2 regions of the Paraburkholderia sp. JPY419 genome follow, and region 2 is predicted to be linked to the other one. Evidence: riboswitches for the same ligand, from Rfam matches in the RefSeq annotation. Region 2 holds a riboswitch; the other holds the start of a gene.
The links. Region 2 has a riboswitch for cobalamin ahead of cobW (cobalamin biosynthesis protein CobW). Riboswitches for the same ligand answer to the same signal wherever they lie in the genome.
Positions count from the first base shown of each region.

Region 1: it holds a riboswitch for cobalamin, as region 2 does, so the genes downstream of both, QFZ91_RS11515 (TonB-dependent receptor domain-containing protein) here and cobW (cobalamin biosynthesis protein CobW) in region 2, are expected to answer to the same signal.

Region 1 covers NZ_JBNDKV010000002.1:1,171,013-1,175,753, reverse strand. Annotated here, with positions in the region: gene QFZ91_RS11535 (EVE domain-containing protein) at 1-265, opposite strand, end outside; RNA gene ssrS (6S RNA) at 404-585, opposite strand; gene QFZ91_RS11525 (cell division protein ZapA) at 663-977, opposite strand; gene QFZ91_RS11520 (ATPase) at 974-1,333, opposite strand; cobalamin riboswitch at 1,554-1,817, shown strand; gene QFZ91_RS11515 (TonB-dependent receptor domain-containing protein) at 1,910-3,841, shown strand; gene QFZ91_RS11510 (FecCD family ABC transporter permease) at 3,881-4,741, shown strand, end outside.
Region 2 covers NZ_JBNDKV010000004.1:742,042-746,782, forward strand. Annotated here, with positions in the region: gene cobN (cobaltochelatase subunit CobN) at 1-684, opposite strand, end outside; gene cobW (cobalamin biosynthesis protein CobW) at 698-1,789, opposite strand; cobalamin riboswitch at 1,993-2,270, opposite strand; cobalamin riboswitch at 2,351-2,617, shown strand; partial or broken gene cobA (uroporphyrinogen-III C-methyltransferase) at 2,862-3,587, shown strand; gene QFZ91_RS31915 (cobalamin biosynthesis protein) at 3,651-4,085, shown strand; gene cobO (cob(I)yrinic acid a,c-diamide adenosyltransferase) at 4,082-4,684, shown strand; gene QFZ91_RS31925 (cobyrinate a,c-diamide synthase) at 4,688-4,741, shown strand, end outside.

The DNA.
Region 1 (4,741 bases), on a different contig from region 2:
TCGCGTCGTAGTACGGACTCTTTTTATCGAACTGCGTCGGGTCCGGATACGCGGTCGACGAGACTTCCGCGATGCCCGCGATGCCGGGCTCCGGACAGCTCGAATGATAGAAGAGCACGCCGTCGCCGACCTGCATCACGTCGCGCATGAAGTTGCGCGCCTGATAGTTGCGCACGCCGGTCCATGGCAAGGTGCGATGCGGTGCGTTGGCGAGGTCGTCGATGCTTGCTTCGTCCGGTTCGGACTTCATCAGCCAGTAGCGCATGAATCGGAGTAAGCGTGTGAGATTGAACGAGGCGCCAACAACAGGCGCGTGCGGAAAGCCCCTGAAACAGGCACTCAAACGAAAGAACGACGACCAAAGAAAAACGGCATCGAACCGAAGTCCGATGCCGTTCCAGATAAGGTCCCCGCCTTAGCCGCTAGGCCGGCATCCTGAACCGAGGGTTCAGAATTGGTCGCAGTTAGCAACACTTCGGGTACATCAGACAGAGTGACGCGCACACCCGTGCTACAAATTTCCGCAACCGTGCACATGGCATTGGTTCAAGGAATATATGACCTTGGCGAACCAGGCAGGGAAGCTAAACGATGAAGCTACAACACAAACTGTTGAACAAGTGACCGGTTCGAAACCGGCCCGCTATTGAGTCAACTACTGCTTACTGCATGCTGTACTGCTCAATCACAGTACCTAGCTGTTCGTTCATTTGCTGCATTGTACGCCGGATTTCTTCAGCAGGAAATGCTTCTCCGTGTCGCACACTGCTTTGCAGCTTAAGCAGTTCCGATGCCAGCGACAGCGCCGCCATCACCGCGATGCGATCGGTGCCGCGCACATTGCTGCCGCTGCGGATTTTCTTCATCTCGGCGTCGACGCGCGCGACCGCCTCGAGCAGCGCGCCTTCCGTTTCAGGCGAACAGGCGAGACGGTAGGGTACTTCGAGAATCGATACTTCGATCTGCTTGGTGGTCATGCGCTTTCTCCGTGTCGGCTCACGTCGCCTTCCGCTTCCTCGTGTTCGGGCTGGGCGGTCTCGAGCAGATCGAGCTGGTTATCCGGTTCGCTGCTTGCGCGTGCGCGCGGCAATTTTTCGAGAATCGCATTCAGGCGCACCTGAGCGTCGTCGATCTTGGCGGACAGCGCGTCGCGTTCCGCTTGCAGTGCATCTCGCTCGGCACGCAATTGCGCGAGTTCGGTGTGCGTGGCTTGTACTTCGGCACGCGTTTGCGCGAGCTGCTCTTCGAGCGCGATCCGCGCTTCGTTGTGGCGCTTGCTGATCGCAATCAGCTTGCCGATGTTCTGGGAGAGTGATTCGAGTTCGGTGAGCATGTGCTGCGTCCTCTAAAGACATCGCATTTTAGCGCGGAATATTACAGGTTCCGACAATTGTCTCGTTTCGAGACGTAACAGCATCGCTTCATGCAGGTTCGTTGCGAGTCGTGTCGTCGACCATAAGATCAAAGACCGGCAATCCATCGGACAATAACCTGCATTCGACAGAACGGATCGCGCTCCGGTCGGCCTTTCTTGACGCCCCGCGAAGCCGCTCCTACACTTCCCGCACTCTGGTGCCCGCGCGCGCTTTTCGGCGCGCGCAGTTAAACGGGAAGCAGGGCGCGCGCGGTGCCAAACCGGATGCGCGAACCTGCGCTGCCCCCGCAACGGTAAACGACCGCATGTGATGCGCTCATGCAGGTCGGTCCTTGTCGCACGGTTGGAAGTTCAATCTGCGAGTGTGCCACTGCGCGTCACGCGTGGGAAGGCGGGATCGATGTGTCGTAGCCCGGATACCGGCCAGAAAAGAGGGACGTCCCCCCCGAAAACGTTAAACATGGGGGGACGCCTCGTGACGCGTCGGCCTGCGGGGAAGCAGGCCGCGCATGCCATCCACAGGAATGTCATCCCATGTTGTCCCCCATCGCCCGCGCGACGCTGCTCGCGTTCGCGAGCCTGCCGCTCGTCGCGCATGCGCAAAGCGCCGAGCCTGTGCCTTCATCGTCCGCTGCGGATGCAAGCACCGCGAACGCCCCAAACCTTGCCGATGCGGCCAATCCCGCTTCCGCCGATGCATCGGGCAACGTGCTGTCGCCGATCGTCGTGACCGCACAACGCGGAGCGCAAGCGTTGCGCGACGCGATCCCGCAGACCACGCAGTTCGATCAGCAGGACATCGCCGACACGACCGCGACCGATCTGCCCGGCCTGCTGCGACTCGCGCCCGGCGCGCAAATCTCGCGCACGGGTGGCCCCGGTTCGACCACGAGCCTCTTTCTGCGCGGCGCGTCGTCGACGCAATCGCTGCTGCTGATCGACGGCGTGCGCGTCGATTCGGTGAGTCTCGGCTCCGCTCAGCTCGCACAGATTCCGCTCGACCAGGTCGATCACGTCGAAGTCGTGAACGGCAACGTGTCGGCGTTGTACGGCTCGGGCGCGATCGGCGGTGTCGTGCAGGTGTTCACGAAAGACGGCGGCGATCATCCACCGCGCTTCAATTTTTCGGTCGGCTACGGCAGCTATCACACGCAGACGCAAACGGCCGGAGTGAACGGCGCGCTCGATCAGGACGGCCGCACGACCTTCAACATCTCGCTCGCGCGCACGAAGAGCGACGGCTTTTCGTCGCTCGATCCGCTCGAGGCGCCGGGCGCGAATCCGAACGCGAACGGCAATCTGAACGAGAGCATCAGCGCGTCGCTGCGCCACAAGTTCACCGACAAGTGGGATGCGGGCATCAGCTACTTCCAGTCGAACAACAACAACAGCTACGACAATGCGTACGGCGTGCCAACCGATCTGAACAACCTCTATAGCAAGGTGCGTCAGGTATCGGTGTTTGCGAACGGCAAGCTGACCGACTGGTGGACCACCCACTTCACGCTCGCCGAGGGCGACGACCGCAGCGTATCCAACACCAATGGCATCTACAACGGCCGCTTCGATACCGACAATCGCCAGTACACGTGGCAGAACGATTTCGCGCTCGCCGCGAACCAGAAGCTGCAATTCGGCTACGAGCATCTCGACCAGACTCTCGACTCCGACACGTTCGCCGCGCCCGACCGTCACGTCGATTCGGTCTTCGCCGGCTACAGCGCACGCTTTGGCCGCAACCAGATTCAGGCCAACGTACGCCGCGACCAGTACTCCGATTTCGGCGGAGCGAACAGTTACTATCTCGGCTACGGTTTCGACATCACGTCGCTCTGGAAGGTAACCGCAAGCTATTCCGATGCATTCCGCGCGCCGAGCTTCGACGATCTGTACTATCCGATCAGCGGCAACCCGTCGATCCAACCCGAGCGCAGTCACTCGATCGAAGCCGGTTTGCAGTACGCGACCGACGCGCTCGGCGTGATGCGTCTGAACGCATTCCAGACGCGCTATACGAATCTGATCGACTATGTGCAGACGATCCCCGGCATCTATCTCGCGGAGAACGTCGGCCATGCGAAGGTGCAGGGACTCGAAGGATCGTGGAGCGGTCATGTCGGCAAGACCGACGTACGCGCGACATTGACGCTGCAAAACCCGGTCGATCTCGACAGCGGTACCGACCTCGTGCGACGCGCGCGACGCTTCGGGTCGTTCGCGGCGAATCGCAGCATCGGTGGATGGCGGGTCGGGGGCGAGTGGATCGTCAGCGGTCCGCGTCCAGACAGCACCGGCAAGCTCGGCGGTTATGGCATCGTGAATCTATCGGCGCGCTACAACATCACGAAGGCGTGGTACGTCAGCGCGCAAATCGACAATCTGTTCAACAAGGACTATGAGACGGCCTACTCGTATAACTCTCCGCGACGCGGTGCGTATGTCACGCTCGGCTGGCAGCAGCAGTGACGCGCGCGCCGGGTTGGCCGCATGCGTGAGCGCACGCGGATGAGTCGCGCGTCCGGTTCGCTGTCCGCCGCGATGGCAACGCCGCGCCCGATGAACGCGAAACGCGCGGCCGCGATCTGGCTCGGACTCGCGCTCGCCGCCGTCGCGCTGCTCGGCGCGTCGCTGGTGCTCGGCAGCGTGCCGCTCGCGCCGTCGCGCGTGCTTGCGGCGCTCGTGCCAACGCACACGTTCGGCGCCGCGGGCAGCGACGATCTCGCCGGCGAAATCGTGCGCACGTTGCGATTGCCGCGCGCGCTCGCGGGCTTCGCCTGCGGCGCGTTGCTCGCGCTCGCCGGCGCGCTGCTGCAGGTGCTGCTGCGCAATCCGCTGGCCGAGCCGTACGTGCTCGGCGTGTCGGGCGGCGCGGCCAGCTTCGCGCTGGTCGCGATGATCGCGGGCGGCGCATGGTGGATCGTCGATGCGAGCGCGTTCGCGGGTGCGTTCGTGTCGATCCTGCTGGTGCTCGGACTCGCGCGTCGCGAACTGTGGCGCGGCGAGCCGCAGGACACGTCGCCGCGTTTGCTGCTGACCGGCGCGGTGATCGCGGCCGGGTGGGGCGCGATGATTACGCTGCTGCTCAATCTCGCGCCCGATAGCCGTCTGCGCGGCATGCTGTTCTGGCTGACCGGCGACCTCAATGGCGGCGCGCTGCCGTGGACCGCGCTGATCGCGCTCGCGCTCGTGTTGCTTGCGATCGTGCCAGCCGCGCCGCGTCTGAACGTGCTGCTGCGCGGCGACGCAGCCGCGCTAGCGCTCGGCGTCGCGGTAATGCCACTGCGTTTGCGCGTGTACCTGGTCGCGTCGCTGGCGGCGGCCGCCGCGGTGACGACCGCGGGCACGATCGGCTTCGTCGGTCTCGTC
Region 2 (4,741 bases):
GAGCGCATCGATCAACGCATCGAACACCGCGGTATTGGCGGCCTGCAGATGCGCCTTGTAGAACAGGATCGCGACGACCGGCGCGTCCTGCCGCCAACGCGCCTGCCAGTCGGCAACGGTAGGCGTATCGCGCTCGGGGTGATACAGCGACGCGGCCGGCAATGCGCGCGGCGGCTCGGGCGCGCGCCCCCGACCGAGCGCGCGGTACGCGATGCAGCGCAAGAACGCCTCGGCGTTCTGCGGACCGCCCTCGCGCAGATAGCGCCACAACTGCTGACACAACTCGGCGCTCGCGGTGCTGCGCGCGAGCAGGTTCGGGTCCTCCTGCAGATCGCCGGAAAACATCGCGAGCGTTTGCTGTTTGCGCTGCGCGAGCGCGACGACCTGCTCGATGCCGTACGGCCAATACGCTTCGCCGCCGAGATGATCGACGACGACCACGCGCGCATGCTGCAACACGTCGTCGAGATAGAAATCGACCGAGGCCGGCTGACGCAGATACGTGACGTTCGCGAGCCGCAGGCTCGGGAAGCCGTCATCGAGACGCGGCACCACGCTCGCGAGCAGCGACAGCGTGGTGTCGGCGGAACTGAGCACGACGATATCGGCGGGCTGCTGATCGATGCGGATCACGCCCTGCGTATCGTCGACGAAACCGCCCGGCGTCGTGCGCAGCAAATGCATGCTGGCGCGCCCGTTATGCCGTCGCGTTCGACGTCGCGCCGAGCGCCGCGTCGAACGCCTGTTGCAGCGCGGGTTGATCGAGGTCTTCGCCGATCAGGACGAAGCGGCTCAGGGCGTCGTCGCCGTTTTCGCCCGCCTGCCAGCGCCGGTCGAAGTAACTGTCGAAGCGCCGGCCCACGCCCTGGATCACGAGGCGCATCGCCGCGCCCGGCAGTGCCGCGAAGCCTTTGACACGGTAAATCGTGTGGCTTTCGACCAGCGTCTGCAACGCGGCGAGCGCCGCGTCGCGCGACGGCACCGATGCCTGCACGACGACCGAATCGAATTCGTCGTGGTGATGATCGGGGTCGTCGGCGGAACCGTGGTGGTCGTGACGCAGATGGATCGTCTGTTCCGACGCCGCTTCGAGCCCCAGCAGCGTATGCAGGTCGAGCTGCCCCCGCTGCGCGCGCACGATCTTCACCTGCGGCGGAATCTCCGCGCGGATCGCGGCTTCCACTTCGTGCTGCCGCGCGTCGTCGATCAGATCGGTCTTGTTCAGAATCACCAGATCGGCAGCCGACAACTGGTCTTCGAACAGCTCGTGCAGCGGCGACTCGTGATCGAGATTCGGATCGGCCTTGCGCTGCGCATCGACGGCGACCGGGTTATCGGCGAACTGGCCGCTTGCGGCGGCCGGGCCATCCACCACCGTCACCACCGCGTCGACCGTGAAGCCGTTGCGGATCTGCGGCCAGTTGAACGCCTGCACGAGCGGCTTCGGCAACGCGAGCCCCGAGGTTTCGATCAGCACATGATCGAGTTCGTCGCGCCGCTCCGCGAGCTTTTCCATCACCGGGAAAAACTCTTCCTGCACGGTGCAGCACAGACAACCGTTCGCGAGTTCATACAATTGTCCTTCGGTCTCGACGCCGTTTTCATTGCAACCGATGCCGCAGCCCTTGAGGATTTCGCCGTCGATGCCGAGTTCGCCGAACTCGTTGACGATCACCGCGATGCGCTTGCCGCCCGCATGCTGAAGGATGTGCCGCAGCAACGTAGTTTTGCCACTGCCGAGAAAGCCGGTAACGATCGTGACGGGAATCTTGCGCAATTGAGTTTGCATCGTGAGGTCCATCCCTTTGCGTTGCATCGGTCTGCCGCAAGTTCCGCGCATCGGTCGGCATCGGCTGGCGAATGGAGCGAATGAAGCACGCGCAACAGTACCAGCGATCACTAGACACGGGGACGAACGACGGCATTGCCGCGACAACGGAAATACAGAAAGCGGAACTGAGGTCATGAACGCGCCGCCGCATCCCCGCGGCGGTCGTTCTGCTTCTTCGGGCCGGTATCCGGGCTGGCGAAAGCGCCGCTCCCCCTTCCCGGACGAGTGGTTTCTCGTCCAGTGGTGATATGTCGACGCGACCTTGCGCGAGGACATCGAAGCCGGCACCGCGGCGCCCGGCTATCAAGCCGGAACCGCTTTTCGCTTACCGTTGCGGGGACAGCACAGGTTAGCCGCTCTAGCGCAGATGGCTCCCTGTTTCCCGTTTAACTGCATGCGCATGAACGCGCACGCGAGCACCCAAAGTGCGTGCGAGTGTAGGCCCCCGGGCATGCGCAGTCAAGCAACGCAGAGCGCCGGAAAGCGCCGCCGAGGCTTATCTGGCAAGGCGTCATGTGCTATCGTATGCGCGCGTTTGGTGCCTGCACATGCGCTCGCATGTGCAGTTAAACGGGAAACAGGCAGCGCGTCGCGCGTTCAACCTGTGCTGTCCCCGCAACGGTAAGCGACCTGCGGCGCGCGATTCGAATCGCCTTCGATTCCACCGTGCCGCGCATGCGTTTTTTGATGCCACTGTCCCGCGAATCCGCAGATTCGCAACCGGCACGGGAAGGCGAAGCGCGTGAGGCCGCCAGCCCGGATACCGGCCAGACGCGGAGGCGGCGCCGCATGCATCCGTGCATCAGGTTGCGCCGCCGGCCGCCGGAATCCGCGGGGAACGGATGTGAAGGCGTAGAAACGTGGCATCGCGTGTGTCGTGGCGTTCTCACTTAAGAATCCGCCGCGAACCGCACGAGTGGCCGCACCCCGATTCGCTGTACCGCATGACATCCATATTCACCGCTGCGTGCACCGTCGCACGCCGCTTCTCTCCCCCCATCTCCGCATGGCATGCGCCATGCACGCCGCGATGACGCGCGCCTGGCTGATCGGCGCCGGTCCCGGCGACGTCGAACTGATGACCCTGAAGGCCACTCGTGCGCTCGCCCAGGCCGATGTCGTGCTGGTCGACGATCTGGTCAATCCCGACGTACTGCAGTTTGCAAGCGCCAACGCGCAAGTCGTGTACGTCGGCAAACGCGGCGGCCATCCGTCAACGCCGCAAGCGGAGATCGTCGCGCAAATGCTCGGGCATCTGCGCGCGGGACGCAGCGTGGCGCGGCTCAAAGGCGGTGATCCGTTCGTGTTCGGCCGCGGCGGCGAAGAATTGCAGGCGCTGCAGGCGGCGGGTATCGAAGTCGACGTGATCAACGGCATCACGGCCGGCATCGCCGCGCCCGCGACGCTCGGCATCCCGGTCACGCATCGCGATTACGCGCAGGGCGTCGTGTTCGTCACCGGCCACGGCGCCGGCGGTGGCGAGCCGGACTGGGCCGCGCTCGCCGCGACGCGCATGACGCTCGTGATCTATATGGGCATGCGGCGGCTCGGCGAAATCGTCGGCGCGTTGCTCGCGGCCGGCATGTCCGCCGATACGCCCTGCGCGGCGATCGAATCGGCGACGCGGCCCGAGCAGCGTCACGTGCTCGCGCCGCTGCGCGAGTTTGCCGAGGCGGTCGTGCGCGCGGGGCTCGGCTCGCCGGCGATCGTCGTGATCGGCGGCGTGGCCTCGTTCGCGCTTGCGCGTGATGCGGCCAAACGCGACAGCCGAGTCGATCACGAACAAGCTGCGAGCGCGATTAAAACGCTGAGCGTCGGCATAGGTTGCCGCTTGCACAGCGATGCGGCTGACATCGAAGCCGCCGTGCGCGCAGCACTCGGTTCGAATGCCTTCGAGCAGATCCACACCATCGCGACGATCGACGCCAAGGCCAACGAAGCAGGTCTGCTCGAATTCTGTTCGCGCCATCAACTACCGCTGCAACTGTTCAGCCGCGAGCAGATCGCCGCCGCACCGGTCGCGTCGCCGTCGGCGGCCGCGCGCGCGCATCTTGGTGTCGACGGTGTGTGCGAACCGTGTGCGCTACTGGCGGCAGCAGCGTCGGTCTGCGCGACAATCGCGAAAAACGCCCGTCTGGTCGTACGCAAGACCACGCACGCCGGCATTACCGTCGCGATTGCGGCGGCGAACGACACCGCACGCGGCGACGCAGCGCCCTTCCATCCCGCCCCTCAAGACCAGGACCTCCGATGAAAACCGATCCCGAATCGCATCAACGCATGACCGAGCGCCGCCGCGAAGGCCACGAAAAGAAGCAGGCCAGCGCGACCGTCGAAAAAGGCCTGCTGATCGTCAACACCGGCACCGGCAAGGGCAAGAGCACAGCCGCGTTCGGCATGGCCGTGCGGGTGCTCGGCCACGGCATGCGGCTGGGTGTCGTGCAGTTCATCAAGGGCGCGCTGCATACGTCGGAGCGCGATTTCCTCGGCGCGATCGCGCAATGCGATTTCGTCACGATGGGCGACGGCTATACGTGGAACACGCAGAACCGCGAAGCCGACATGGCGACCGCGCGCAAGGGCTGGAACGAAGCGCGGCGGATGATCGAAAGCGGCGACTACCAGATGGTGATCCTCGACGAGCTGAACACCGTGCTGAAGTACGAGTACCTGCCGCTCGACGAAGTGCTCGCCGTGATCAATGCGCGAGCGCCGATGCTGCACGTCGTCGTGACCGGGCGCCATGCGCCCGACGCGCTGATCGAAGCCGCCGACCTCGTCACCGAAATGCGCGCGATCAAGCATCCGTATCGCGAGCAGGGTGTGAAGGCGCAGCGCGGCGTGGAGTTCTGAGCGATGTCCGCACCCCCCACGGGGACTTCCTTCGGGGCGCCCCCCAAGCGGACTCGC